DNA from 3 places in the Brooklawnia cerclae genome. Region 3 is predicted to be linked to each of the others. Evidence: predicted binding sites of a transcription regulator. Region 3 holds the regulator's gene; each other region holds the start of a gene.
The links. Region 3 encodes LexA, which represses DNA repair genes until DNA is damaged. Its sites were predicted from a motif close to TCGAACANNTGTTCGA; they were not measured.
Positions count from the first base shown of each region.

Region 1: ruvC (crossover junction endodeoxyribonuclease RuvC) is a predicted target of LexA. The motif match lies at 4,399-4,414, and genes of this name have one in related genera.
Region 2: FB473_RS10880 (SAV_6107 family HEPN domain-containing protein) is a predicted target of LexA. The motif match lies at 2,070-2,085, and genes of this name have one in related genera.

Region 1 covers NZ_JAAMOZ010000001.1:1,213,802-1,223,377, reverse strand. The annotation lists gene secD (protein translocase subunit SecD) at 1-1,252, opposite strand, end outside; gene yajC (preprotein translocase subunit YajC) at 1,268-1,927, opposite strand; gene ruvB (Holliday junction branch migration DNA helicase RuvB) at 2,078-3,139, opposite strand; gene ruvA (Holliday junction branch migration protein RuvA) at 3,152-3,763, opposite strand; gene ruvC (crossover junction endodeoxyribonuclease RuvC) at 3,786-4,301, opposite strand; gene FB473_RS05855 (YebC/PmpR family DNA-binding transcriptional regulator) at 4,494-5,294, opposite strand; gene FB473_RS05850 (GNAT family N-acetyltransferase) at 5,434-6,456, opposite strand; gene priA (bifunctional 1-(5-phosphoribosyl)-5-((5-phosphoribosylamino)methylideneamino)imidazole-4-carboxamide isomerase/phosphoribosylanthranilate isomerase PriA) at 6,482-7,264, opposite strand; gene hisH (imidazole glycerol phosphate synthase subunit HisH) at 7,274-7,909, opposite strand; gene hisB (imidazoleglycerol-phosphate dehydratase HisB) at 7,906-8,520, opposite strand; gene FB473_RS05830 (histidinol-phosphate transaminase) at 8,564-9,576, opposite strand, start outside.
Region 2 covers NZ_JAAMOZ010000001.1:2,331,600-2,341,175, reverse strand. The annotation lists gene FB473_RS10885 (HelD family protein) at 1-1,867, opposite strand, end outside; gene FB473_RS10880 (SAV_6107 family HEPN domain-containing protein) at 2,103-2,618, shown strand; gene FB473_RS10875 (DUF3040 domain-containing protein) at 2,880-3,251, shown strand; gene FB473_RS10870 (transglutaminase TgpA family protein) at 3,285-5,573, opposite strand; gene FB473_RS18475 (DUF58 domain-containing protein) at 5,570-6,808, opposite strand; gene FB473_RS10860 (AAA family ATPase) at 6,813-7,745, opposite strand; gene mraZ (division/cell wall cluster transcriptional repressor MraZ) at 8,080-8,508, shown strand; gene rsmH (16S rRNA (cytosine(1402)-N(4))-methyltransferase RsmH) at 8,702-9,576, shown strand, end outside.
Region 3 covers NZ_JAAMOZ010000001.1:1,764,900-1,774,475, reverse strand. The annotation lists gene dapF (diaminopimelate epimerase) at 1-745, shown strand, start outside; gene hflX (GTPase HflX) at 780-2,255, shown strand; gene FB473_RS08195 (ATP-dependent DNA helicase) at 2,242-4,251, shown strand; gene lexA (transcriptional repressor LexA) at 4,282-5,094, opposite strand; gene FB473_RS08185 (hypothetical protein) at 5,347-5,862, shown strand; gene FB473_RS08180 (RDD family protein) at 5,977-7,587, opposite strand; gene FB473_RS08175 (DUF2752 domain-containing protein) at 7,667-8,089, shown strand; gene nrdR (transcriptional regulator NrdR) at 8,284-8,787, shown strand; gene FB473_RS08165 (vitamin B12-dependent ribonucleotide reductase) at 8,897-9,576, shown strand, end outside.

The sequences.
Region 1 (9,576 bases), 550 kb from region 3:
TCGCCGCTGCGACGAGCGACCCGACCACGACCACGGTGAGGCCCCGGTAGTAGATCAGGCTGTAGGCCACGACGAGGCTCAGGCCGATGATGCCGGCGATGATGCCCGCCGTCATCTGGTTGCCGCCCAGCGTGGGCGACACGGTGTCCACCGAGCTGGTCTCCAACTCGATCGGCAGGGCGCCGTAACGCAGCGTGGAGGCCAGCGACCGGGCACTGTCCTCGGTGATGCTCCCGCCGCTGATCTGGGCCTGGCCACCTGTGATCTGCTCGCTCACCGACGGCGCCGAGACGACTTCACCGTCGAGGACGATCGCGAACTGGTTCTGCGGCGACTGGTTCGCCGAGAGTGCCTCGGTGGCGTCCGCGAAGGTCTGCGATCCCTCGTCGTCGAACGACAGCGACACCACCCAGGTCAGCTGACCCTGCGGAACTCCGGCCGTCGCGTCGGTGACCTGGTCGCCGTCGATGATGACCGGCCCGAGGAAGTACTTCGCGGTGCCGTCCTGGCTGCAGGCGATGAGCGGCTGATCGCTCACGTCGGGGAAGTCGTCACCGCACTGGAACGCGTAGAACTCCTCGGCGTCCTGCTCGGTCGGCGTGTAGCCCAGCTTCTCGTCGAGAGTCTGCTCCTCGGTCCCGGGCGTGGTCGGCCTGGGGCTGTACGGAGTCGGCGGCTCGGTCGGAAGTGCCGGCACGGGACGACGCTCGGCCGTGCTGGCCGGGGCGGATGTGGCCTCGCTGGACGAGGTGGCCGACGACGACGGGGCCGAGGTCTCCGAACTCGATGTCTCGCCCGACGACGCCGTCTCGTCCGATGATGCGGACGAGGATGACGACGCGCTCGGCGATGCGGAGGCGGTGGACGATTCGACCTGCTGCACGGCGATGACCGGCCGGAAGCTCAGCTGGGCCGTGCTGCCGACGAGCTCGACGAGCTCGTCGCTGTTGACATTGGGGACCGCGACCTCGATCTGGTTGTCGCCCTGGATCGTGACGGACGCCTCGCCCACGCCGAGGGAGTCGACTCGCTTCTGGATGATGGTCCGCGCCATCTCCAGGTTCTCCCGGGGGACGTCGCCTCCTCCGTCGGAGGCAGCCGCCGTCAGCGTGATGGTCGTACCACCCCGCAGATCGAGGCCCAGGCGTGGGGTCCAGGAGCCGACGACCGCCATCAGCGCGTACAGCAGGCAGACGATCGCCGCGAACGCCAGGAGCATGCGTCCCGGCTTGTAGTCATTGGTCGTGGCCACTCGGATGCGCCCCCGTCAGCGGGCCGGGCGGGTTTCGCTGTCGTCCGGGCCCTTGTCGCCGGACGATGCGCTTGTCTGATCGGCGATGTCCTCGGCCGTGTCGGTGTGCTCGGTGCCGACCGGCTCGGCGTCTGCCGGCGTGTAGGCCGGCTCGATGTAGGTCGGCTCGGTGTAGTTCGGCGTGTAGGCCGCATCGGCGGTGGCGGGCGCCACATCGGAGGGCTGCTCGGGATCGGTGTCGACGACCGCTGCCGGGATGTCGGTCTCCTGATCGTCGCCGACCTGGACGGCTTCGACGCCGGCGGCGTCCTCGGGGTTCAGCTGCCACAGCTGATCGTCGTCGGCCACCGACGCGTCCTCGACGTCGGCGTCCTGGTCTCCGGTGGTCACCGCGTCCGGATCCGAGTACTCGAACTCCTCCTCGTCGGCGGTCGTCGTGCGGAGGACCGCCTGCTTCACGACGGTGACCTCGACCCCTGGGGCCAACTCGACGACCATCTGCTGGTCACCGGTGACCCTGACCGTCCCGAACATGCCGGTGTTGAGCATGACCCGGGTGCCCGGCTGGATCTCGTTCAGCAGCTTCTTCTGCTGATCCGCCTTTCTCTTCTGGGGAAGCACCATCAGCACGTACATCAGGCCGATGAAGACGACCATGATGATCAGCAGTTCCATATGCAGCACCTAACTGGAGCAGAACCGTTCGGTTCGGAGATTTTCTCGGCCACGCCGCACGGACGACGCACCGCACCGATACTACCGAGTCCTCACGCCATCCCGGCATTCGAGCCCGGGAGCCACAGCCGACCCACAGGCTCGGAGCCGTCAGGCGAACAGGTCGGGCTGCGCGCCACCCGACCGATCGGGCGGAACCAACCCGATGTGGCGCCATCCTGCCGGGGTGGCGATCCGGCCGCGCGGGGTACGCATGATGAAACCCAGGCGCACCAGGAACGGTTCGGCGACCTCCTCGATGGTCTCGGTCTCCTCCCCGACGCTGATGGCCAGGGTCGACACCCCGACCGGTCCCCCGCCGAACTTGCGGCAGATGGCCTCGAGCACGGCCCGGTCGAGCCGGTCGAGCCCGAGCGGATCGACCTCGTACAGTTCCAGAGCGCCCCGGGACAACTCCAGCGTCACGGCTCCGCCGTTGTGCACCTGCGCGTAGTCGCGGACGCGCCTCAGCAGCCTGTTGGCGATCCGGGGCGTCCCACGCGACCGGCGTGCGATCTCGGCGGCGGACGCGTCGTCCACCTCGATGCCGAGCCGGGCGGCCGACCGCACGACGATGCGTTCGAGGTCGGCGGCCTCGTAGAAGTCGAGCTGGGCGGTGAACCCGAACCTGTCGCGCAGCGGTCCCGGCAGCAGCCCGGCCCTGGTCGTGGCGCCGACCAGGGTGAACGGCGGGATCTCGATCGGGATGGCCGTCGCGCCCGGTCCCTTGCCGACGACGACGTCGACGCGGAAGTCCTCCATCGCCAGATAGAGCATCTCCTCCGCGGGCCGGCTCATCCGATGGATCTCGTCGAGGAACAGCACCTCGCCCTCGGTGAGCCCCGACAGGATGGCCGCGAGGTCGCCCGCGTGCTGGATCGCCGGCCCCGAGGTGATACGCAGGGGTGCGCCCATCTCGGTGGCGATGATCATGGCCAGCGTCGTCTTGCCCAGGCCCGGCGGCCCGGACAGCAGCACATGGTCGGGGGTGTGCCCCCGGTGCCTCGCGGCCTCGAGCACCAGCCCGAGTTGGTCCACGACGCGCGGCTGGCCCTCGAACTCGCTCAGGGTGCCGGGGCGAAGGGTCGCGTCGGCCGCCCGCTCGTCCGGCGTGGGCCAGGGGTCCACCGGAGAGGTCCTGGCGGCCTCGGTCTCATCCTCGCGTGGGGTCATCGGATCACCCGCTCACACCCGGGCCAGCGATTGCAGCGCCGCCTTCATCAGCGTCGCCAGGCTCACGTCCGGGTCGTCGTCCACCAGCGCGGCGACCCGGTCGCAGGCCTGCTCCGCGTCCCGCTGCGACCAGCCGAGGCCCTGAAGACCCGCACTCACCTGTGCCCGCCAGGGCTCGTCCGCCAGGCTGGCGACCCGGGGCCGATCATCCGGCTCGGTGACCAGGGACGCGACCCGGTCGCGCAACTCCACCACGATCTTCTCCGCACCCTTGCGGCCGATGCCGGGGACCTTGGTGAGAGCGGCGAGGTCCTCGGCCTGGATCGCCCGCGCCAACTGGTCGGGGGTGAGGACGCTCAGTGCCGCCAGTGCGATCCTGGGCCCGACGCCGCTGGCCACCTGCAGGAGTTCGAACACGTCGCGCTCGGAGGCGCTCGCGAACCCGTAGAGCGTCAGCGCCTCCTGGCGGACGATCAGGGACGTCGCCAGTGTCGCCGACTCGGACGGGCGCAGTCCCGCCGCGGTGACCGGGGTGCACTGCACGCGGAACCCGACCCCTCCGACGTCGAGGACGACCCAGTTCGGGCCGAGCGCGGCGGGCTTCCCGGTGAGCTGGGCGATCATCGTGGTCCTCGCGTCCTCGCGGTCACCTGCGGACCGCCTCGTGGGCCTTCACGGCCGCGGCGTATCTGTTGACCGAACCGCCCCGCCACAGGTGACACAGGGCGAGCGCGACGGCGTCCGCGGCGTCCGCGGGCTTCGGGGGCTCCGACAGGTGGAGCACACGCGCCACCATCGTCCCGACCTGCGCCTTGTCGGCGCGGCCGGAACCGGTGATCGCGGCCTTGACCTCCGACGGCGTGTGCAGGACGACGGGTATGCCGTGCCGGGCCGCGACGAGCATCGCGATTCCGGCCGCCTGGGCGGTGCCCGCCACGGTCATGAGGTTGTGCTGGGCGAACACACGCTCCACCGCGACAGCGTCCGGACGCAGGCGCGTGGTCCATTCCTCCAACCCACGCTCGATGGCCAGCAGGCGCAACGCGTGATCGAGGTCGCTCGGTGTGCGGACGACTCCGACGTCCACCAGTCGGGGCGGGGCCCCGGCCGCGCCGTCGATGACGCCGACGCCGCAGCGGGTCAACCCGGGATCGACACCCATCACCCGCACGAACCGCACCCCCTCATCGGACCCGTCGGGCCCATCAGGCTCACCGGCTGCTCGACACGCGTCCCCGGCCAGGGACGCGTCCGCCGACCCGAACACATGTTCGGATTCTAGAGGCCGACGGTGTCCCCGATTCCCAGGCGCGCCGAGGCGGCCGGGCTCGACGGCGCCGCGCGGCCCGGGGGCTCAGTCCTCCGCCTCCAGCGCGGCCTGCACCTCGTCGCTGTAGTCGGCGTTGGTGAAGACGTTCTGGACGTCGTCGAGATCCTCCAGCGCGTCCACGATCCGATCGAGCTTCTCCGCGTCCTCGACCCGATCGATGATCTGGTCGAAGCTGGCCACGAACTGCACGTCGGCCGCGTCGTAGTCGATGCCCGCGGCCTGAACCGCCTTGCGCACCTCGACCATGTCGTTGGGGTCGCTGGTCACCTCGAAGACATCACCGACCTCTTCGATGTCCTCCGCGTTGGCCTCCAGCGTGGCTTCCAGCAGGTCGTCCTCGGTGATCGTGCGCGTCGTGGTCTTGCGTCCCTCGCCGGGTGTCTCCTGCTGGACGCCGACGGTCACGACTCCCTTGCGCGCGAACAGCCGCTGCACCGAGCCGCCGTCGGCCATCGTCCCGCCGTTGCGGGTGACGGCCACACGCACATCGGAGATCGCACGGTTGCGGTTGTCGGTGAGGCATTCGATGAGGATCGCCACGCCGGCCGGCCCGTAGGCCTCGTACATGATCGACTCGTAGTTGACCGCTTCGGAGCCCTCACCGGAGCCGCGCTTGACGGCGCGATCGATGTTGTCGTTGGGCACCGAACTCTTCTTCGCCTTCTGGATGGCGTCGTAAAGAGTCGGGTTCCCAGCAGGATCGCCACCGCCGACGCGCGCCGCGACCTCGATGTTCTTGATCAGCTTGGCGAACAGCTTGCCGCGCTTGGCATCGATGGCCGCCTTCTTGTGCTTGGTGGTGGCCCACTTGGAATGCCCACTCATGCAACTCCCCTATCCTGCTCCGAACCGTGGACAGTGTAGTCGACGCGGGTCATCGACGTGAAACACCCCTGCCGGTTCATGTCGGGGAACACGGAATCCTTCGACACGCTCGGGAGCACGATCGAGACGGCCGCCGACCTCAGTCGGAGAACGACCTGCCGAACAGCACGACCCGATCGTCGAAGGTGTAACCGAGCGTCCCGAACAGACGCTCGGCGCGGGACGGATCGTCGGTGTCGACGCCCACCCCCGCCAGGGTGCAGCCCTGTTCCACGAAAGTACGCATGGACGCCACCAGCAGGGAACGCCCCAGCCCGGCCCTCCTGTTACGCGGGCAGACGCCGAAGCGCTCCGTCCAGCCCTCACGCCAGCCCGTCTCGGAGTCATGGATCTCGCTGTTCAGCGCATACCCGACGACCTCCGGCGTCTCGGCCGTCGTGTCGACCGCGATCCACGACCACCGGGGCCGGAAGTCGGGCCTGGCCAGTGAGGCCTCCCACTGTTCCTCGCCCACGTCGTGGGCACCGCGCCGCGTACTGAAGGCGTCGTTGTGCGCGCGCCGCACCTTTTCCGACCACTCAGGATCGAAGATCCGCAACTCGATGCCGGACGGCACCGGGGCCGACGGCAGCGGCGAGTCCATCAGGGATCGGTGCGCGTCGAAGTACCAGCGCTGCGGGGCCAGGGTGCCGTTCTCACGCAGATCGTCGGCGACCCGGGACGACTCGTCCACCGCGGCACCCGCCCACAACGGCCCGATGCCCGGATGGGCCTGGCGGATGTGCCGGTACCACACGCGGGCACGATCGATCGCCCACTCGACCAGGCGGAGCCCGATCTTGTGGTAACGCCAGGCGGGATGGACGCCGAACTCCATCCACACGTGGGGCAGCGGGCTGTTCGACGGGCTGATGTGGTTCCAGGCGTAGGCGACGATCGTCCCGCCCCCGTCGCGGCCCACCACCGCGTGCACATCGGCGTGGGCATGGGGCATGTCGTAGTCGCGCAACAGGTCGGCAAGATCTCTCGGCTGCGCCGGATCGTCGATGTAGGCGATCGCGGCGCACAGCTCGGCGATCTCGTAGAGGTCGTCGCGCTTCAGGAACGACCAGTCGAGGCTTCCCTCGACGATGGCCTCACTCCAGGACGGCTGCTCGCTCATGGCGGCTCACAGACTACCGAGCGGGCTATCGACCGGCGTCGGGCTGGAGGCTCCCAGCCTCGGCCAGGGCCTCCCCGAGCGTGAAGTTGCCCACGTAGAGAGCGGTGCCGATGATGGCGCCCTCCACCCCGATCGGCACGAGGCCGCGGAGCATGCGGATGTCCTCCAGGGACGAGATGCCACCGCTGGCGACCACCCGGGCCGTCGTCCGCGCGCACACGGCGCCCAGGAGCTCGAAGTTCGGGCCGGTCAACATGCCGTCGGAGGCCACGTCGGTGACGACGAACCGCTCGCAGCCGGCATCCGTCATGCGCTTGACCGTCTCGAAGACATCGCCACCCGACTCGGTCCAGCCCCGTGCCGCTAGCTTCTGGCCACGCACGTCGAGGCCGATGGCGATGCGATCACCGTACGAGGCGATGATGCGCTCACACCATTCCGGATTCTCGAGTGCGGCCGTGCCCACGTTCACGCGGCGGGCCCCGGTCGCCAGGGCTCGTTCGAGGGACGCGTCGTCCCGGATGCCACCCGACAGCTCGACATTGATGTGCATGGTGGAGACCACCTCGGCGATCGCCTCGGCGTTGCTCCCCCGCCCGAAGGCGGCATCCAGGTCGACGAGATGGAGCCACTCCGCACCCTCGTCCTGCCAACGGGTGGCCGCCTCCAGGGGCTCCCCGAACACCCGTTCGGTGCCAGCCTCGCCCTGCACCAGCTGAACTGCCTTGCCAGCCTGCACATCCACAGCGGGGAGCAGGAGCAGGTGGGCACCGCCGGCGGGCGCATCCTCATGGATTGTCGTTGCCACGTAATGACCCTAACCCATCAGCCAAGCCCGGAGCAGACAGGCCCCTGCGGCCCCCGACTTCTCCGGGTGGAACTGTGTGCTGGTCACCCCGTGCCACTGGACGGCTGCCACGAAACGGTCTCCCTCGTGCTCCGTCACGGCGACGTGGGCGTCGGAGGGCAGGCAGGCGACGCCCTGAGCGTCGTGTTCGTGTGCCGCGTACGAGTGGACGAAGTAGAACCGCTGGTCCGCGACGCCGTCGAAGACCCCGTCGTACCCGCCGGTGTCCACGAGGTTCCAGCCCATGTGCGGCAGGCGCGGCGAGGCGAGCCTTTCCACCGTGCCGGGAAAGGTCCCGATGCCCTCGGCGCTGACGCCGTGCTCGACCCCGTGTGCGAACAGCACCTGGTGGCCGACGCAGATCCCGAGGAGGTCGCGTTCCGATGCCACCCACTCGCGCACCAGGTCGTCGCCTCCCACGGCGACCAACTGCCGCATGCAGGCCTCGAACGCGCCCACCCCGGGGACGACGAGTGCGTCCAGGGGCCGCAGTTCGGCGGCTCGTGAGCTGAGCACGACACTGGCGCCCGCGGCCTCGAGTGCCCGGCAGGCCGAATGCAGGTTGCCCGAGCCGTAGTCGAGCACACCGACGCGCTTGGCGTTCACAACGCACCCTTCGTGCTCGGGATGCCGGTCACCCGCGGATCGGGCTCGATCGCCCGGCGCAACGCCCGGGCGAACGCCTTGAACTGGGCTTCGACGATGTGGTGGGGTTCCCGTCCCGCGAGCAGCGTCAGGTGGACGCACAGGCCCGCGTTCAGGGCCAGTGACTCGAAGACGTGCCGGGTCATCGATCCGGCGTACAGCGGCTGGGTGCCGCCGATCCGGGCGTACACCTGCGCCTCTGGCTCACCGGTGACCACGGCATACGGGCGCCCGGCCACGTCGACGACGCACTGGGCGAGCGCCTCGTCCAGCGGGACGATCGCGTCCCCGAACCTCGCGATGCCGCGCTTGTCGCCCAGCGCACTGGCCAGCCCCTGGCCGATCGCGATGGCCGTGTCCTCGATACTGTGGTGCCCGTCCACTTCCACGTCGCCGATGGTCGTGACCTCCAGGTCGACCAGCGAGTGCTTGCTCAGCGCGGTCAGCATGTGGTCGTAGAAGCCGATGCCCGTGCTGATCTCGGACGCACCCGTGCCGTCCAGATCGAGCCGAACGGTGACGTCCGACTCGCTCGTGACGCGGTGCACCTCGGCGACGCGGTTGGTGCTCATCAGGGAACCTCCTGTTTGAGTGACGGATGGGCGGAGGCGAGCCTCAGGCGGGGATCGGTTCGCCGAACGCGGCCACGGGGTGATCGGGCCGGATGGCGGTCAGGGCGTCGCGGAAGGCTGCCATCTCGGCGGGAGTCCCGGCCGACACACGCAGGAACCCGGCCGGCCCCACCTCGCGGATGAGGACGCCGCGGTCGAGCAACGCCTGCCACGCGGCGTGTCGGTCGAGGAACCGGCCGAACAGACAGAAGTTCGACTGGCTGGGCACGACCTCGAACCCGTGCGCCTTCAGCCACACCTGTACCTGCTGGCACTGGTCGCGCAGCTTGTCGACCTGGGCGAGCATCTCCCGCGAGTGGGCCAGGGCGACCCGCGCCATGGCCTGCGTCTGCGCCGACAGATGATAGGGCAGCCGGACGATGCGGCACGCGTCCACGATCGCGGGAGCCGCGGCCAGGTAGCCGACCCGCCCGCCGGCCAGAGCGAACGCCTTGCTCATCGTCCGCGAGACGACGAGCTTCCCGAACCGCGGCAGGAGCGCCAGCGCCGAGTCCTCCGGCACCTCGGCGAACTCCTGATAGGCCTCGTCCACCACCACCAGGCAGTCGACGCGCTCGCAGACCTCCGCGATGACGCTCACCGGGGTGCGGGTGCCGGTCGGGTTGTTCGGCGTGCAGATGAGCACGATGTCGGGCCGGTGCTCGGCGACCGCGCCGACGATGAGATCCGCGTCGAGGGTGAAGTCGTCGCGGCGCGGCACGGTCACGTAACCGGTGTGGGTGTTGCGGGCGTACTCGGGGTACATCGAGTACGTGGGGGTGAAAGCCAGGAGCAGGCGACCCGGGCCGCCGAATGCCTGCAGCAGGTGCGTCATGACCTCGTTGCTGCCGTTGGCCGCCCAGACGTTGTCGGCGCTCAGCCCGAAGCCCAGGTAGGACGCGAGGTCGCCGCGCAGCCCCAACGCCTCCCGATCGGGGTACCGGTTGACCGTGCGCGCGACCTCGAGCATCGCCTCGGCCATCTGCAGGCGAATCCTCGTACTCGGCGGGTAGGGGT
Region 2 (9,576 bases), 570 kb from region 3:
GCTGGACGCCGGTGCGGCGCACCGCGGCGGGCAGGTCGGCGTCCGGCAACACCGAGCGGATCACACGCCCGGCGAGATCCATGACCTCGGCGGGGGAACGGTAGTTCGTCGACAGCCGGAAGGTGCGCGACTGACCCTTGCCGATGAGGTCGCGCAGCGCCCGGCGTGACTCCTCCGTGTTGGGGTACGAACTCTGGGCGGGGTCGCCCACCAGGGTCCAGGACGCCTGCGGGCCACGGCGGCGGAGCATCCGCCATTGCATCGGCGTGATGTCCTGCGACTCGTCCACGAGCACATGGCTGAATGTGGTGACACCCTCGTCGTCCGGGTCGACCTCGCGACGGGTGGTCAGCTTGTCGGCGAGCGTGACCACCTCGGCCACGTCGGCGCCGTCGGCGAGGAACAAAGTCGGGTCGGTCTCGGGCTGCTCGGGCATCGGGCCGATCATGGCTTCGAGTTCGTCCAGCAGTGCGATGTCGCCGACGGTCCAGGCCGGGCGACGGTTGTCGGCGTCCGGGACGAATCCCCGCGCGTGCTCGAAGCTCGCCATGAGGGTCGCCTCCTCGTCGTCGTCCAGCACCCCGTGGGCGAACTTGTGCAGCATCGCCGGATCGGCCAGGCGGCTCAGCACCGACTCGGGGGTGAGAGCCGGCCACCACGCGTTGCAGAACATGACCCAGGACGCTTGCGACGTGACGATCTCCTCGAAGAGATCGCGCGGGAGATCGAGGACGGCGGCCACATCGGTCGGCAGCTTGGCCCACAGCGCGTCCAGCAGCGATTTCTCGACCGCGGGACGTGCCCTGTTGGCCTTGTGGGACGCGAGGACGTCGCGCCGGATCGCGGACAGCTCGGATGCCTCGACCGTCAGGATCTCGCCCTTGACGCTCACGCGCAGGCGCAGGTCCGCCGGTGTGAGGGGCTCGTTGACCGCGCGCCGCAGTACCTGCAGCATGCGCAGGCTGCCCTTCAGCACTGCCGCGGCGGCGTCGTCCACCGACTGGCTGGCGAAGCCCAGCACGTCGGTCGCCAGTTCGCCGACCGACCTGAGCGTCACCGAGTCCTCGCCCAGGCCGGGCAGGACGCGCTCGATGTAGTTCATGAACACATCGGTCGGTCCGACGACCAGTACACCGCCCTGTTCGAGACGGCGCCGATGCGTGTAGAGGAGGAACGCGGCTCGGTGCAGGGCCACGACGGTCTTGCCGGTTCCGGGGCCGCCCGAGATGATCGTGACGCCCTGGTAAGGAGCGCGGATCGCCTCGTCCTGCTCGGCCTGGATGGTGGCGACGATGTCGCGCATCTGCGGGCCGCGGGCTCGCTGCAGGGCGGCCATGAGCGCGCCCTCGCCGATCACGACCAGGTTGTTGTCGTCGTCGGGGTCGAGCAGGTCGTCCTCGATGCCGATCACCCGGTCGTCCCGGCATCTCAGCACGCGCCTCCGAACGACTCCCATGGGGTCCTGGGCGGTGGCGCGGTAGAACGGCTCCGCCGCCGGGGCGCGCCAGTCGATGACCAGCGGCTCGTAGTCAGCGTCGCGGACGCCCAGTCGGCCGACGTAGCGATCCTCGTCCGAGGCGAAGTCGAGACGCCCGAACACGAGGCCCTCGTGTTGCGCGTCGAGGATGGCGAGCCTGCGTGCGGCCTGATAGGCGAACGCGTCGCGTTCGAACAGTGCGGTACCGTCCTCCTCCCGGACCCAGTCCGAGCGGTCGGTGTGGAACTTGGCGCGGCTCTCGGCCTCGACCTGCCGTGCGGAGGCCGCCGCCGATTCGAGTTGGGCGTACACCTTGTCGACGTGCGCCTGTTCGATCGCGAGCTCATGCGCCAGAGTCTGGTCTGCACTGCGAGAGTTAGGTTCAGTCAAGGGAGATCCCATCCTCACAAAAACCGGAAGATCCAGCCTATCCCTCGCGTCCAACGGCGGTGTGACAGTCCCATTCACCCGGGACGCGGTGCGGGCGCCGGGGCGTGCCGGGCTGGTCCACCGGCGTGGACGGGGGCACCACTCGCGTCCGGCCGCTGCGGTCTTGACCCGCGCTCCGAGGTGGCGCATAGTGGAGACTCGTTCGAACGCATGTTCGATTCCTGGGGGTGGGTCAATGCGAGTCCGTGACGAACTGGTCGTGCCACGCGCAGAGCGAAGCGAGGAAGACGCCGGACGAGGCGACGAGACTGTGCGGGGCGAGGCGGCCGAGCGGGTCGCGGCGGCGGGACGTACGCCGCAGCCCGTGGCGGATCGTCGCGTGCGGACGGATCTGTCGCGGGCACGTTCCCGGGCGACCGAGGCGGACCTGGCATCCACCGCCGGGGGCCGATACCGCGCGGCGATGCTCGCGGCCCGCCAGGGGGCGGTCGCGGCATTGGGTGACAGACCGGGTGGGCGGCCGATCCTCGACCCCGTCGAGCTGTGGACGAGGCTGGCGCACCAGGTGCCGCGGTTCGCCGAATGGGCGTCCTACTTCGCGGCGCTGGAGGGACGCCCGCCGTTGAGCGGCCGCCAGGTGGACGACCTGGTGCGTGGCATCCCGCTCTTCCTGGACGAGGTCGACCGGCACCTCCTCCGGTGCCGCCGACGCCGGGTCGGCCATGCGGGGACGAGCCGTGAACAGGGCTGACCCGCGAGTCGGGACGAGCCGCGGGCAGGGGCGACCCACGGATCGGACAGCTCCTCCGGAGCAGCCGGCCGGGCCGGCCCCCCAGCCTCGTCCCGCTGCTCGTGGATGCCTCGATCGACGGCGCGAATCCGCTGGAGACGAACACGGTCGGCTCGTCCCCGTTGAAGTCGTCACCGATACCCCGCCGCGCATACACTGGAGAGACACAAGCACAGTGGCGGGGCGACAAGCTCCCGCCGGAAGGTGGCAGGAGGGAGGGACATGGCACTTTCAGAAGAGGAGCAGAAGCTGCTCGCGCAGCTCGAGGCCTCACTCGCCGCAGAGGATCCGAAGCTCGCACAGACGCTCGGGTCCCGGAACACTCCCCGACAGATCCATGGCCGCCGGGCAACGTTGGCAGGTCTTGTCTTCCTGCTCGGGCTCGTGCTACTCGTCGCCGGGATGCAGACCGTCTGGGTGCTCAGCGTTCTCGGGTTCGTGCTCATGTTCACGGCGACGATCGTGGCGCTCGGGTCCTGGCGCAAGGTGACGGACGCTCAGACCGCGACACGCCCGCAGGCGAAACCTTCGTCCGAGCCCTTCATGGGACGCATGGAGGATCGCTGGCGCCGTCGACAGGAAGGCGATCTCTGACCTGTTCCATCGCTGCGGTGATGCCCCAGGGTCTCACCGCAGGTCTCGCAGAGCCGACGAGGATGTCGACAGCGAGCGGGGAAACAGGGAGCGTGGCACGATCCTGGTCCACAGCCTCGTCCATGTGCCCACTCTCGTACGCCACTGCTTCGTGACCAGCGCGACATCGGTCGCCACGGTCGCGTCCTGTGGCACACCCGCCGCGTAGCGGGCGCGTTCTTCGAGCACCGCCACGCGGTCGAGTGCTTCCCCGCCCGCGGCGTCGAGGGTGGGGGACAGCGCCTCGGACACGTGCCTGGGGGTCCCGTCCGGCCACCCCACGCCGAGGTCGATCGCGCTCGCACGCAGTTCCTGCCAGGCTCCGCCGATGCGCCGGGACGCGTCACCGCGCCCGCTGGTCCTCCGCAACCGGAGTGCCGCGCGGATCAGACCGGGTGCGGCCGCCACGGCGAGAGCGGCCACGATCCACCACAGCCAGCCGTAGTCAGCGGGCGCCTCGGTGCCGGCGGGCTCGTCCGTCTCGTCGGTGGCGGATTCGCTGGGCGTCGCCGAGGGCGTGCTCGTCGACGCCTGGGTGGTAGGTGCACTCGTCGTGGTCGTCGTCGGTTCCGACTGCGGTTGCTCCTGCTCCAGCTGGGTCCAGCTCGGATCGTTCCCGATCGAGACCGTCGGCTCGAACCGCACCCAGCCGATCCCGCTGAAGTAGAGCTCGGGCCAGGCATGCATGTCGTGGGCCGAGACGACCCACGATCCGTCGGCCTGCTGCTCACCGGGTGTGAACCCGACCGCCACCCGGGAGCCGATGCCCACGACGCGAGCCATCAACGCCATCGCGGCCGCGAAGTGCACGCAGTATCCCGACCGTGAGTCGAGAAGGAAGTTGACCAGCACCTCGTAGCCGGTGCCGTCGGGAGCGTTGACGTCGTAGGTGAACCGCGTCGGGTCGCGCAGCCAGTTCTGGATGGCGACCGCCCTCTGGCCGTCGGTCGTCGCGTCAGCGGTGATCTGCCTCGCCAACTCGATGATCTCCTCCGGCACGTCGTCGGGCACCTCGGTGGCCGCGCTGCCTTCCGGTGGCGTGCCCGCCACCGCGTCCGCCAGTTGCTCCGAGGTCGGGTCGACGACCAGGCTCTCCACGGAATAGGTCAGGTCGCGGGTCGCTTCGGCGCCCAGCTGGCGATCCGTGCTCAGCACGGTGAGGCTCACGGGATCGTAGCCCCAGCGTCCCTCGGCCGCCCAGGAACTGGGGGCGTACGGGGCGGGCAGGTAGACCGAGGCGAAGTCGCCGATGCTGATCTGGGTGTCGATGGTGGGCCTCGTGCCGGACACCCCGGGCGCGCGCGAGGGGAAGCCCTGCTGGATGCTCATGTCGATCTGCACCCAGCCGCTGTCGTTCACCGTCGTCAATGTGCTGGTACGGAGGTAGACGCCACCGGTCGCCGTGGTCGTGTAGGCGAGCAGGGGCAGGTCTTCGGGTTGCCGCAGGTTCTCGCTGAGGTCGATGCTCGGGTCGACCAGCTGCACGGTTCCGTCACCGCCCGGTTGCCACAGGTCGCGGGCCCCGACCGCGGGCACGGCGAGTCCCGCCACCAGGGCCAGGGCGACCGCGGGGGCGCCCAGCTGCAGGGCGCGGGCGACGAAGACCGCCGCTCCCGGGCGAGAGCCCGTGCTACGCGCCAGACCCCGGGACCAGCGGCGATCGTGGTCGATGGTGCGGGTCGCCAACAGCAGCAGCCAGGCCGCGCAGACCGCGACCATGCTGCCCGGCCACACCGCCTGCGTGTTGACCACCGATGCCGCCAGGTAGCTGCCGAGGAGCGGGAGGACGGCGAGCAGCCCGCTGCCCAGGACGACGAAGCAGAAGTCCACCAGGAGGCACATGATCCCGACGGCCGCGGTGAGGACGATCAGGGTGGCGTCGTCGGCGGCCATGGGCGCCGGTTGCGTGGCGATGTGCTGAGCCGCGGTCCGGACCACCAGTTCGATCGACCCCCAGGGAGGCACACCCAGCAGGAGACCGGTCTGCAGCCCGGCCGCGACCCAGGTGCCCAGGGTGAGCACGACCACCTGCACGAGCGACGGCAGCCAGGCGCGGTGCGCGAGGGCCCGCGTCGCGGCGGCGATGAGCTGGAGCACCACGACCACGGCGATGGCCGCCGCCCAGAAGCGCCGGTCGTCGGTCACCTGCTGCAGGGGGAGGGCGGCGAGGACCGCCGCCAACCCGACGGCGAGGGTGTCGCGGGTCGTGGCGACGGGCACGCTCCTGGTCCGCGCGGGCGCCGGGTCTGTCGTGGCCGCTCGCGTTGGCGTCCGGGTGCTCATGCGGCAGCCTCCACCGCGTTGCGCAACTGATCCCACGCGGCCGGCACGGTGGTCTGCGCGTCCGCGACGGCGACCGTCCAGCCGTGATCGGTCAGCGCCTGAGCCCGAAGCGCCGTGGCCGGGTCGTGCGGCAGGCCGGCGAAGGTGCCGACGTCCAGCAGTATCGCCACCGCGCTGCCCGAACCCGTGTGCAGGTCGAGCAGGAGGGCCACGTCGGCGTCCGTCAGCCGTCCCAGTACGGCCGCCACGGCCTCCTCCTGTCGTCGGCCGTGTTCCGTTCTCGCCATCGCCATCAGGTCGGGGGCCCAGCTGAGCTGCTCGTCGGTCATGGCATCGAGCAGACGCTGGGCCCACACGGTGCGGTCGTTGTCGTGTGAGTCGAGGACGCCGTCCGCGTCCGAAAGATCGAGCGTGGCCCCGAACGACAACAGGGCAAGCCCGATGGATGCGGTCGCCGAGACGGCCCACTCGAACGAATTGTCCGGGCCGTCTCCGGCATGGGCGTCGCGCCGGTTGTCCAGGAGCAGCCGGGTGGCCGGCTGCCAGGCCTGTTCCTCGCGGCGCACCATCAGGTCGCCTGTCCGGGCGGTCGAGCGCCAGTGGACGCGTCGTACGTCGTCGCCGCGCCGATACTGCCGGACGAGCACATCGTCCTGGCCGACGAGCCCGGCCCGACTCGTGCGAGCCTCGGCGGATGTCCCGGCTGCCCCTCCGACCAGTCGGCCCAATTCGTGGACGCGCGGTGCGACGGCGACCTCGCTGCTCGTCGAGAAGGCCATGTCGTGCCGGGCCAGTCCGAACGGGTCGAGGCTGCGCACGAGCAGGGGGCCGACCCGGTGGCGACCGCGCCGGGTGGCGGTGAGGGGATAGCTGTATTCCTCGCCCCAGGCACCCACGCCGCCGGAGAGGCTGAATCTCGGGCGCGGCCCGAGCGCCGACGAGACGACCTCCTCGAAGTGCAGCAGGCGCGGGCGGGACCGTCCCTCGGCGTGCAGTTCGAGGGTCACGGTGAACGGGGTTCCCACGGGCACGGACTGGGCCGGGATGCGGCGTTCGTGACGCAGCCCGCGGACAGGTGCGGAGACCATGAGCGCGGAGCCGAGCACGAGGGCCACGCCGAACGCACCCAACCAGAACAGGTCGCGTTGGCCCAGCCACAGGCTGACCGCGGCCAGCACCAGGCCTCCCAGGGCGACGATGCGTCCCCGAGGTGTGAGCCGCCGCCAGGGCTGCACCGCGTCACCGCCCCGTCGGAACCGCGACCGTCTTCGATGCCGCGGTGACGACGTCTCCGGCGCGGCGTCCGGCCATGCGCGCCTGCGAGGTGAGCAGCACCCGGTGGGCCAGCACCGGCCCCTGCAGGGCCTGGACGTCATCGGGTATCACGTAGTCACGGCCCTGCATCGCGGCGTGGACGCGCACGGCCCGCAACAACTGCAGGCCGGCACGGGGTGAGGCGCCGAGCTTGAGGTCGGGGTGGTCGCGGGTCGCTGCGACGATGTCGACGATGTACTCCTTCACTGCGGCCGACACGTAGACGTCGCGCAGGCTCTGGGCGACGTGCACGATCGTCGCCCCGTTGGTGACCGGACGAAGGCTGGACAGCGGGTTCTGGGTGCCGTGCGAGTCGAGCATCTCCAGCTCCGCCCCGCGGGTGGGGTAGCCCATCTCGATGCGTGCCATGAACCGGTCGCGCTGAGCCTCGGGCAGGGGATAGGTGCCCTCCATCTCGATGGGGTTCTGGGTGGCCACGACCATGAACGGGGGCTCCAGATGGTGGGTGACGCCGTCGACGCTCACCTGGCGCTCCTCCATGGCCTCCAGCAGCGCCGACTGGGTCTTGGGTGAGGCACGGTTGATCTCGTCACCGACGACGATGTTGGCGAACACCCCGCCGGGCTTGAACTCGAAGTCGTGCGTCTCCTGGTTGAACACCGACACGCCGGTGATGTCGGAGGGCAGCAGATCGGGCGTGAACTGGATCCGGCGGACAGTGCAGTCGATCGAGCGGCCGAGTGCCTTGGCCAGCATCGTCTTGCCGACGCCCGGGACGTCCTCGACGAGCAGGTGGCCGCCGGCGAGCAGCACGAGGACGGCCAGGTCGATCTGCTCCTGTTTGCCCTCGATCACACGGCCGATCGCGGCCTGCATGGCTCGCGTCGTCCTGGTCACCAGGTCGAGGTCGAGCCGGTCGGGCATGCGTCGCTGGGCATCCACGAGATTGGGCCCCCATCCATCGGCCGTCCGGTAAGTGCCTCCTCATCCTATCGACGCTCCATAACCCCGGCGGGGGCGGAACGCGGGCGCGTCGTCCCGAACCCTCCCGGGGACAAACCCTCAACCCGCGGTTCAGGCGATTCCTGATCGGACACGCCGCGCCGACTCGTCCGGTTCGTTGAAAACGTGCCGAATCGCTGTCGTTATGGGCTTGAAGTGGAGGGATGTGGAGTAAAGTGGCGACAAGTGGAGGACATGACCTTTCGAGAGGAGTGAGGGGGTGGTGCCGGTGTTCCTCGGCACTCACACGCCCAAGCTCGACGAGAAGGGTCGGTTCTTCCTCCCTGCGAAGTTCCGGGACGATCTTGGCGAGGGGTTGGTCATGACCAGGGGGCAGGACCGCTGCCTGGCGATCTACCCGATGGCCACGTTCGTCGCCATGACCCAGCAGGTGGCGTCCGCGCCGACAACGGTCAAGCAGGTCCGCGACTTCCAGCGCATGCTGGCGGCCTCGGCCAGCGATGAGGTTCCTGACAAGCAGGGCCGGGTCAACATCCCGCCTGCGCTCCGTGCATATGCGGGGCTGGAGAGCCAGATCGTCGTCGTGGGTGCCATCAACCGGGTCGAGGTGTGGAACCCGCAGACATGGGAGGACTACTCCACGGCACAGGAGGAGGCCTTCGCCGAACTGAACGAGGACATCTTCCCGATCGCCTGATCGGGACGTGTCCCCAGCGGTTCGCGAGACCTCGCCGCTGCGCCGTCCGGCTTCAACCCGGGCCCACAGCTCCCTGGCACACCTTCCCCGGTGCCAGGTGGCATCTTCCCGCACGGGGGCTTCGCCCCTGGTGGGTCCGGGTTGGGACCAGTCGGCACAGCGGCATGAGTGTGACCCAGCGGAAGGGGGGACGATGGGCACCTATCGGCAGACAGGGCGTCCGCGGTGCGTCGAGGACGCCCGGGGCTCGTCGCGCGCGCTCCCCGCATTCGCCGCCGACGCCTCCGGCACCTCCCTGCACATCCCGGTGATGCGTGAGCGCATCGTCGAGATCCTCACCCCGGCGCTCGAGGCCCCGGGCGCGGTAGTGGTCGACTGCACCCTCGGCATGGCCGGGCACGCCTCCGCCGTCCTCGCCGCGAACCCGCAGGCCCGGCTCGTGGGCATCGACCGTGACGCCGACGCGCTCGCCGTCGCCGAACAGACCCTGTCACGCCGGTTCGCCGGGCGATTCGACCTCGTCCGCGCGCGGTTCGACGAGATCGACGACGTGCTGGACGACCTGGGCGTGCGGCAGGTGCAGGCCGTGCTCGCCGATCTCGGGCTGTCCAGCCTGCAGATCGATCGACGGGAGCGCGGCTTCGCCTACGCGGTGGACGCCCCGCTCGACATGCGCATGGACGTCCGGTCGGGACGCACGGCCGCCGACGTGCTCAACACCTATTCCAAAGGTGACCTCGTGCGCGTCCTGCGCGCCTACGGCGAGGAGCCGAACGCGGTGCGGATCGCCCGGGCGATCGTGACGCAGCGCGAGCGCGAGCCGTTCGAACGGTCGGCCCGTCTGGTGGAGACCATCGACCAGGCCCTGCCGGCCGCCGTCCGTCACAGCGGCGGGCACCCGGCCAAGCGCACCTTCCAGGCCCTCCGCATCGAGGTGAACGGCGAGCTGGACGCGCTGGCAGGCCTGCTGCCCGCGGCCCTCGACCGGCTGTCGGTCGGCGGCCGGATGGCCGTGCTCGCGTACCACTCGCTCGAGGACCGGATGGTCAAGCAGACGTTCGCGGTCGC
Region 3 (9,576 bases):
CCTGCCGGTCGGGCCTGATGTCGTCCGCTTCCTGTGCGACCGTCGTGCGGGCATCGGTGGTGACGGATTGCTGCGTGCGGTCCGTGCCTCGCACATGCCCGAGTGGTCGGGACGCCCCGATGTGTGGTTCATGGACTACCGCAACGCCGACGGGTCCCTGGCGGAGATGTGCGGCAACGGGCTTCGCGTGTTCGTGAGATTCCTGCTCGAAGAGGGGCTCGTCGACCAGACGCCGATCCAGATCGCGACGCGAGCCGGGCTCATGGAGGCCTGGCCTCTGGACGGTGGCCTCATCCGCATCAGTCTCGGGCACGCGGAAGTGGCCGAGACCCCGACCTGGGTACGGCATGCGGGAATCGAGTACCCGGCCACGACCGTCGACGTGGGCAATCCCCACGCGGTCGTCGAACTCGCCGACCTCGATGCCCTGCGGGCGCTCGATCTCGGCGTGGCGCCGATCTTCGACCCGCAGATCTATCCCCAGGGTGTCAACGTCGAGTTCTACGTGGCTCGCGGGGACCGCGATCTGCAGATGCGCGTCCACGAGCGCGGCGTGGGTGAGACGGAGTCGTGCGGCACCGGGATCGTGGCGGTCGCGGCGGCGCAGGCCGCACATGCCGGGTTCCGCGGCGGCGTCGATGTGCACGTCCCCGGGGGAGACCTGCGCGTCGACCTCGCCGAGGACGGTGTCTTCCTGACCGGGCCGGCGGTCGTCGTCGCCCACGGCACCGTCGTGCTGCCGTGACGGCGTCCTGGTCATCGCGTACTCTGGACCGACGATGACTGAGCATTTCGCCTCGGACCGATGGGACGACGAGGCTGTCCTTCCCGAACGTCCGACTGATCGGATCGACGACCCCGTGTGGGACGAGGAACCGGCCCCCGGCGACCTCGACCTCGAGGAGCGCAACTCGCTGCGCCGGGTCGTTGGTCTTTCGACCGAGCTGGCCGACGTCACGGAGGTCGAGTATCGCCAGCTGCGGCTGGAGCGGGTCGTCCTGGTGAGCGTGTGGACGAGCGGCACGCAGCAGGACGCGGACAACACGATGTTCGAGTTGAAGGCGCTGGCCGAGACCGCCGGGTCGCAGGTGCTCGACGGGCTCATCCAGCGTCGCCAGCATCCCGATCCGGCAACGTACATCGGTTCCGGCAAGGTGCAGGAGCTTCGTGAGGTGGTGGTCTCGACCGGCGCGGACACGGTGATCTGTGACGGTGAGCTCACCCCTGCGCAGCTGCGCACGCTGGAGGACAGGGTCGGGGTGAAGGTCGTCGACCGCACGGCACTGATCCTCGACATCTTCGCCCAGCACGCCAAGAGCGTCGAGGGCAAGGCACAGGTGGAACTCGCCCAGCTGAACTACCTCAAGCAACGCCTGCGCGGCTGGGGCGACAGCCTGAGCCGTCAGGTCGGTGGCCGGGCGTCGTCCGGCGCGGGTATCGGCGGGCGCGGCCCCGGTGAGACGAAGATCGAGACGGACCGGCGGCGCATCAGCCATCGCATCTCGCAGTTGCGGCACAAGCTGCGCGACATGGAGGGCACGCGCGCCATCAAGCGCGCCGACCGGCAGCGTCACGCCGTCCCGTCCGTGGCGATCGTGGGATACACGAACGCGGGGAAGTCGTCGCTGCTCAACCGGCTCACTCATGCCGGCGTACTGGTGGAAGACGCGCTGTTCGCCACCCTGGACCCCACCACGCGGCGTGCGACCACCGACGACGGGCGTGTCTTCACACTCACCGACACCGTCGGATTCGTGCGACACCTGCCGACCGATCTGGTGGAGGCGTTCCGTTCCACTCTGGAGGAGACGACTCAGGCGGACCTGCTGCTGCACGTGGTCGACGGCTCCGATCCCGACCCGCTCGGGCAGATCGCCGCGGTCCGTGAGGTGCTGCACGACGTCGGCGCACAGGATCGTCCCGAGCAACTGGTGATCAACAAGATCGATCAGGCCGACCGTGACGCGCTCGCCGTCCTTCAGCTGCAGGTCCCGGACGCGATCCTGGTCTCCGCCCGCACGGGTGAGGGCGTGGACGATCTGCGCCGCGTGATCGAGGAACGGCTGCCCGTTCCGCAGGTCGAGGTGCGGGTGCTGATTCCCTGGGCCCGCGGAGACCTGGTCGATCGCATACACCGCGAGGGCGAGATCGTCGCACTGGAGCATCACGACGAAGGCACCCGGATCGACGCCCGCGTCCATCCGGATCTGGCCGCGCAGGTCGCGGCCTTCACGGTCACCGATGACGAACGCTGAACCGGAGCACGCGGCTGTCCTCGCCGAGTCGGTCGCCAGTATCGGCGGGTCCGCACGGCCGGGGCAGCAGACGATGGCCGACGCGGTCGCCCGTTCGCTGGACGACGGCGCGCACCTGCTCGTCCAGGCCGGCACGGGCACGGGTAAGTCGCTGGGCTATCTGGCTCCGGCGCTGGTCTGGGCGATGCGCTCCGACCAGCGTGTGGTGGTGGCGACCGCGACACTCGCGCTCCAGTCGCAGTTGGCCGGCAAGGACATCCCGGTGGCGTGCGACGCGATCGAGCGTGTGCTCGGCCGGCGCCCGCGCACCGAGGTGGTGAAGGGACGGTCGAACTACGCGTGCCTGTTGCGCATCCGCGATCAACTGGGTGCCGACCAGGAGACACTCATCGCGGGAGCCGATGTCGCCGACGCGGTGAGGACCTCGGGGGCCGACGCCGAGACCGTGCTCGGTGCCGAGGTCGTGGCGCTGCGCGAATGGGCCGAGGAGCAGGCACGTGATGGGGGCCTGGCCGATAGGGACGACGCCCCTGCTCATTCGCTTCGCGCCTGGGCCCAGGTTTCGGTGCCGGCCCGTGAATGCCTCGGGGTGAATGCCTGCCCTTACGGCGCCGAGTGTTTCGTCGAGGAGTCGCGTGCCCGTGCCCGGCAGGCTGATCTCGTCGTGACCAATCACGCGCTGCTCGCGATCAACGCCATGCACGGGGGAACGGCGCTCCCCGATCACGCCGCCGTGATCATCGACGAGGCGCACGAGCTGGTGACCCGCGTCACCGGGGCCGCGAGCAGCGAGCTGTCCCCGCAGCAGATCGATCGCGTCGCCAAACGATCGTCGTCCTGGCTCGACGATGACCTGTCCGTCGAGTTGCTGGACGTGGTGGACGCGTTGCGCGACGCGCTGGACGAGACAGCTCCCGGGCGCGTCACCGACGGCCAGTCGCCGGCGGCACTCGCGTTCGGCGTCGTGCGCGAGGTGACGCGCCGGGCGGTGTCCGCCATGTCGCAGGGCGGGGAGCAGGCCGATCCGGAGCGATCCCAGGCGGCCGCCGCGATGAAGGAGATCTTCGAGGTCGCCGAGAGGATGGCGAAGCTGGAGGCGACCGACGTGGTCTGGGTCAGCGATCGCGAACGCTTTGGTAGGCAGGCCAACGTCGCCCCGTTGTCCGTGGCCGGGCTCATGCGCGACAAGGTGCTCGGCGAATGCACGACGATCCTGACGTCGGCGACGCTGTCGATCGGGGGCTCGTTCGACGCGCTCGCAGGGGACGTGGGGTTGCGGCGCTCCGCTCGGCTGGACGATGCGGACGAACCTGCTGATGAGCTCGCCTGGCGCGGCATCGACGTGGGCTCGCCGTTCGACTACGCCCGTCAGGGGATCCTCTACGTCGCCACGGATCTGGCCAACCCGGGTCGTGACGGCATCGCCGGGGACGCGTTGGCGCGACTGGCCGAGCTGGTGTGGGCGGCCGACGGACGCACCCTGGGCTTGTTCGCGTCGCAGCGGTCTGCCGAACTGGCCACCGACCACGTGCGACGCGAGCTCCCCGGCGTGACGGTGCTGTGCCAGGGCGACGCGCAACTGAGTGAGCTGACGCGCGTGTTCGTGGCCGACGAGCAGTCCTGCCTGTTCGGCACGCTGTCCTTGTGGCAGGGGATCGACGTCCCGGGCGACACCTGCCGGCTCGTGGTCATCGACAAGCTTCCCTTCCCCAGGCCCGACGACCCGTTGATGCAGGCACGCCAGCAGGCGGTGGCCGATGCGGGTGGCAACGGGTTCATGCAGGTGGCGGCGAACCATGCGGCACTGCTGCTGGCGCAGGGGTCCGGCAGGCTGATCCGGCGGACGGACGACCGCGGGGTGGTCGCCGTGCTCGACCCCCGGCTGATGAAGGCACGATACGGCAGCTACCTGCGGGCGTCCCTTCCGCCCTTCTGGACGACCACGGACGCCGATATCGTCGTCCAGGCCCTTCAGCGGCTTGCCGACAAGGCCTGACGCACGAACTCTTCTCCTGGTACGCGAATCTCAGACGTGCCGGAGAACCGCGACGACCTTACCGAGAATGACTGCCTGGTTCCCGTCGATCGGCTGATAGGCAGGATTGTGCGGCATCAGCCACACCTGCCCGGGAGTGCGCTGCAGGGTCTTGACCGTGGCCTCGCCGTCGATCATCGCCGCGACGATCGCCCCGTTGTCGGCCGAGGGCTGTTGCCGGACGACGACATAGTCGCCGTCGCAGATGGCCGCGTCCACCATGGAGTCGCCGCGGACCTCCAGCATGAACAACGTGCCGTCGCCGACGAGTTGGCGAGGAAGCGGCATGATCTGTTCCACCTGCTCTTCCGCGAGGATGGGCGCACCGGCCGCGATTCGTCCGAGGAGCGGGACCTGCACCGCGACTGGGAACGCATCGGCCATGTCGGTCGGGTCGGCGGGGTCGTCCGGGTCGGGGACTCCGGCGAGGATGTTCTCGCTCGACGGGCGCGGCGCGGGAAGGCGGACCTCAAGCGCCCGGGGACGATTCGGATCCCGCCGCAGGAAACCTTTGGACTCGAGTGCCTTGAGCTGGTGCGACACGCTGGACGGGCTGGCGAGCCCGACGGCTTCACCCATCTCACGGATGGTCGGCGGGTAGCCCCGTGACTCGACCGTGGCCTGGATGAACTCGAGAATGCGGCGCTGGCGAGGAGTCAGACCATCGGGATCAGCCGGGCCGTCGGGCAACTCGCTGATGGACGCCGAGGTGGCCATTTCCCGGGCGACCGACTCGTCGGTGGGACGACCTGCTCGCCGTCGTGGGGGAGTGGGGCCTGTTCCCGGACGCCTGACTGTGATCATGGCACAACACTAGGGAAAACACGCCTCGGATTCAAACACCTGTTCGAAGATGTCGCGACCTGCGTGAAAAATGTCAGACCTGCCTGGTGCGATGGTGGACGACTCGCCGGACCGAGTTTCGAATCGAACACTTGATCGAAGGTGTGAGAAGGCTTAGAGTCTTGTATCGAACAAATGTTCGACATGGCCGGGTCGTGGTGCTGAAACGGATGGAAGACGGCGGCCGGGAAGACGGACAGACGGGGGAACATCATGAGCGCGACAGTTCATCATTTCCAGCAGGTCGGCGATGACGACGGAGGGACGCCGGGCGCCCGCGATGCTGCATCGTCGGCGAGCGACGCGGAAGGTGCCGTGATCCGGCAGTTCCCCCTCACTCCCGAAGCGCGGGCGGAACTGCGTCGGCGTCGTTCACGGTCCGCGGTCACCAGGCCGCTTGCTCCCGGTGGCCGCCCGAGTCAGCCCGGCGCCCCGTTGGTAGGGTCCTCGGTCGTCGCCGGCCGGGTCATCGTCCACAGGGCCACTGTCACGTTGCCCGCGTCCCCGGTGCCGCAGAGGGAGACGTCCTCGCGGCAGACCCAACTGCGCACCTCTTCCGGATCGCAACCCGCTGCTCGACGCGACGTGATCGGTCAGCCGATCAGACTGACGGAACGCGGCCTCGCGGTGGTCATGATCGCGTTCGCGCTGGTGGTCGTGCTGGGCCTTGTGGTGATCGGTGCGCAGTACCTGTCGCTCGACGCCACTTCCGCGACCGGTCTTTCCTGATCGTGGCCCGATCCGTTGTCCAGCTGCGTGCACAGGAAACGGCGCCCGCCGCGAGGGCAGGCGCCGTTCGTGCATCGTTCGCAGGTCGCTGTGGGGCGCCTGCGAACGAAGGTGTCAGTATCCCATCGGTTGCTGGGGCTGCTGCGGGTAGCCGGTGGGAGGCACAGGGCTCACCGACTCGTCGATGACCACGCTGGACGTCACCTTGTCAGCCAGCGTCTGGCGCTTGGCGTCCCACAGCGGGAACAGCCAGCCGATGCCGCAGATCAGGCTGTCGAGGAAGTGGGCGACCAACCTCAGGAAGCCCATGCCGAAGCCGAGAGGAGCGCCGGTCGACTCCGCCACGAGGCGGGTCTTCGCGATCCGGCGCCCGTACGACTGGCCGGTGGTGCCGCCGAGGTAACCCGTGTTGTAGATGAGGAAACCGTAGAAGAGCACGTACTCGACCACGTTGCCGATCCCGTTACCGTTGTAGTCCGTCCCGGCGACCCCGTTGATCGCCGAGCCGATGATCCCCGTGACGATCGCGGGGGCCAGGTAGTCGACGAGCCAACCGAGGGCACGCTTGCCCCACGATGCGTACGGCGCACCGGTTGCGCCCACCGGCCCGTACACCTCGCCGGAGTATGCGGGCTGGCCGTAGCCGTAGTTCGGCTGCTGCCCGTACGAATCCTGCGGCGGGTAGCCGGGTTGTCCGTAGCCGCCGGAAGCGCCCGGGGTCGCATATCCCGCGTCCTGCCCGTACGACGGGGTGCCGTAGCCCGCGCTCTGCCCGTAGGCGCCGGTCTGCCCGTAGTTCGGGGAAGCCTGGTTGGCGTCCTGTCCGTAGGCGCCGGTCTGTCCGTAGCCGCTCTGGCCATAGGACGTCGAGGAACCGTAGCTCGGGGAACCCTGGGAGGTCGGGGACGCGGACGATTGCCCGTAGGCGTCCTGGGCAGGAGAACCGGTCTGACCGTAGCCGCTCTGCCCGTAGGACGAGCCGTAGCTCGGCGATCCCTGCGAGGTCGGGGATCCGGCGGGCTGCTGACCGTACGGGGACTGGGACGAGGGTGTCTGCCCGTATCCCGACTGCCCGTACGTGGGCTGTCCGTAGCCCGACTGTGCGGTCGGGTCGTAGGGACTGGTGGCACCCGGCTGTCCGTATCCCGACTGCCCGGCCTGATCGTAGGAGCCCGATGTGCCCGCCTGCCCGTAGCCGGGGGTGCTGGCCTGTCCGTACGGGCTGGGCGTCCCGTAGGGGCTCGCGGTCGGGGTGGAACTCGTCCCCGGGGTGGACGGTGTGCCGGTCTGGCCGTACGACGACTGGCCGTACGACGACTGTCCGTAGGACGTCTGACCGTACGGCGACTGGCCGTAGGGCGACGACGGCTGCCCGGCCGGAGTGGCACCGGTCTGCCCGTAGGCACCGGCCTGCCCGGAGGGCTGCTGTCCGTACGGCGCGGAACCGTAGGGCGAAGGGGAAGGGCTTCCGTACGGCGACTGTCCGTAGGGGGCAGTGGGGTCGGAGGTGGCCGAGGAGCCTGCCGATGGGCCGCTCTGCTCGGAGGGGCTGGTCTGATTGGGCGAAGGCTGCTGGCCGTAAGCGGGTTGGCCGTATGTGGGCTGCCCGTCACCGGTCGGGGTCTGCTCAGCCTGCGGGGTGGAGTCCTGGTCCGACTGCCCAGGCTCGTGACCAGCTGGGTCTTGGCTCGGGTCGGCCGGTCGACCCCAGTAGTCGTTGCTCACAGCATTCTCCAATCGCGTTGCGTGACTGCACTGAATCCTACGGGCCGATGGGTCGCATCGAAGCTCAGAAGGACGGATAATGGCCACTATGTCTGCGCCGGCACCCGTGCTCCCAGCCTTCTCCGCGCGTCGCGCGTTGACAAGGCTGGGTGCATTCGTGCTCGTGGGAGGGGCGATCGCTGCCGCTCACGCGGTCCTGGGAGTGGGAGTCCCGTGTCCGTTCCGCGAACTGACCGGCCTGCAGTGCCCATTGTGCGGCTCGACGCGGGCGGCACTGCGGCTGACAAGGGGAGACGTGGCGTCCGCATGGTCGCTCAATGCACTGTTCGTCGTGGCCGTGGGCGTCTTGATCGTCTGCGGGGTCGTGTGGGCGGTGGAGGCCCTGGGCGGTCCGGCCGTTCGTCCTCCGCGGTGGGCGCGTCCGCTCCTGCGGCAGAACAGGCTGTATGTCATCGTCGGTGTCATCGGCGTGGTCTTCGCCGTCGTGCGCAACATCGTCTGACGCAATCGCGGCGACACGCCGAATCGCCCGGTTTCCCCGCGCGTCGTTCCCAAACCTCCTTGATTTGATGATCAAAAGATGTACTGTTCCTACATCTAGTAGTTACACGGATGTCTTTTGTCCACAGATTGTGGTCACCACCCACAAGATGTCCACAGAGCTATCCACAGACGCACGGCAGCCGAGGAGGAACGATGCACTGCCCCTATTGTCACCATTGCGACTCGCGCGTGCTCGACTCCCGGGTCTCCGAGGACGGTGCGAGCATCCGCCGTCGTCGTCAGTGCCCGGCATGCGAACGGCGTTTCACGACGATCGAGCAGATGCAACTGGTCGTGGTGAAGAAGTCCGGTGTGGTCGAACCGTTCAATCGCGACAAGGTCGTAGCCGGCGTCCGGAAGGCCTGCAAGGGGCGTCCTGTCACCGAAGCCCAGTTGGCACGGCTCGGGCAGGCTGTCGAGGAGGCCGTACGCGCGTCCGGCCAGGCCGAGATCCCGACGGAGGACGTCGGTGTGGCCATCCTCGGCCCGTTGAGCGAACTCGACCCCGTGGCCTATCTGCGCTTCGCGAGCGTCTACAAGCACTACAACTCGGTCGACGACTTCTTGGACGAGATCGCCCGGATGCGCGCCACCGAGCTACTGGCCGAAGCAGGGGATCTGGGCGACCAGGACCTCGAACCGACCGCCACGCACTGATCCGTCAGCGCGCACCAACCCACCCACCGCCATCACTCATGAGCAGGAGAAGATCGTGACCGACACGACGTATGACCAGAGGACCGACCTGCAGTCCGCAGGCCGCGGAATGACCATCGAGCGTGTGTTCACCACCGAAGGGGTGCACCCGTACGACCAGGTGACCTGGGAACTGCGTGACGTCGTCCAGACGAACTGGAAGACCGGGGAGACCGTCTTCGAACAGCATGGCGTCGAGTTTCCCGACTTCTGGAGCGTCAACGCGTCCACCATCGTCACCACGAAGTACTTCCGGGGGGCGCTGGGCACACCCCGGCGCGAGGCCAGCCTGAAGACGCTCATCGACCGCGTCGTCGGCAAGTATCGCCAGACCGGCCTCGACAACGGCTATTTCGCTTCCGAGGCCGATGCGGGCGTCTTCGCCGACGAGCTCACGTGGCTGCTGCTGCACCAGTACTTCAGCTTCAACTCGCCCGTGTGGTTCAACGTGGGCACGGAGGCACCGCAGCAGGTCAGCGCTTGCTTCATCCTCAGTGTGGACGACTCGATGGAGTCGATCCTGAACTGGTACCGCGAGGAGGGCATGATCTTCAAAGGCGGCTCGGGTGCCGGCCTGAACCTCTCGCGGATCCGTTCGTCCAAGGAACTGCTCCGCTCGTCCGGCGGCACCGCCTCGGGCCCGGTGAGCTTCATGCGTGGCGCGGACGCGTCGGCGGGCACGATCAAGTCGGGTGGCGCGACCCGCCGGGCCGCGAAGATGGTCGTCCTCGACGTCGATCACCCCGACAT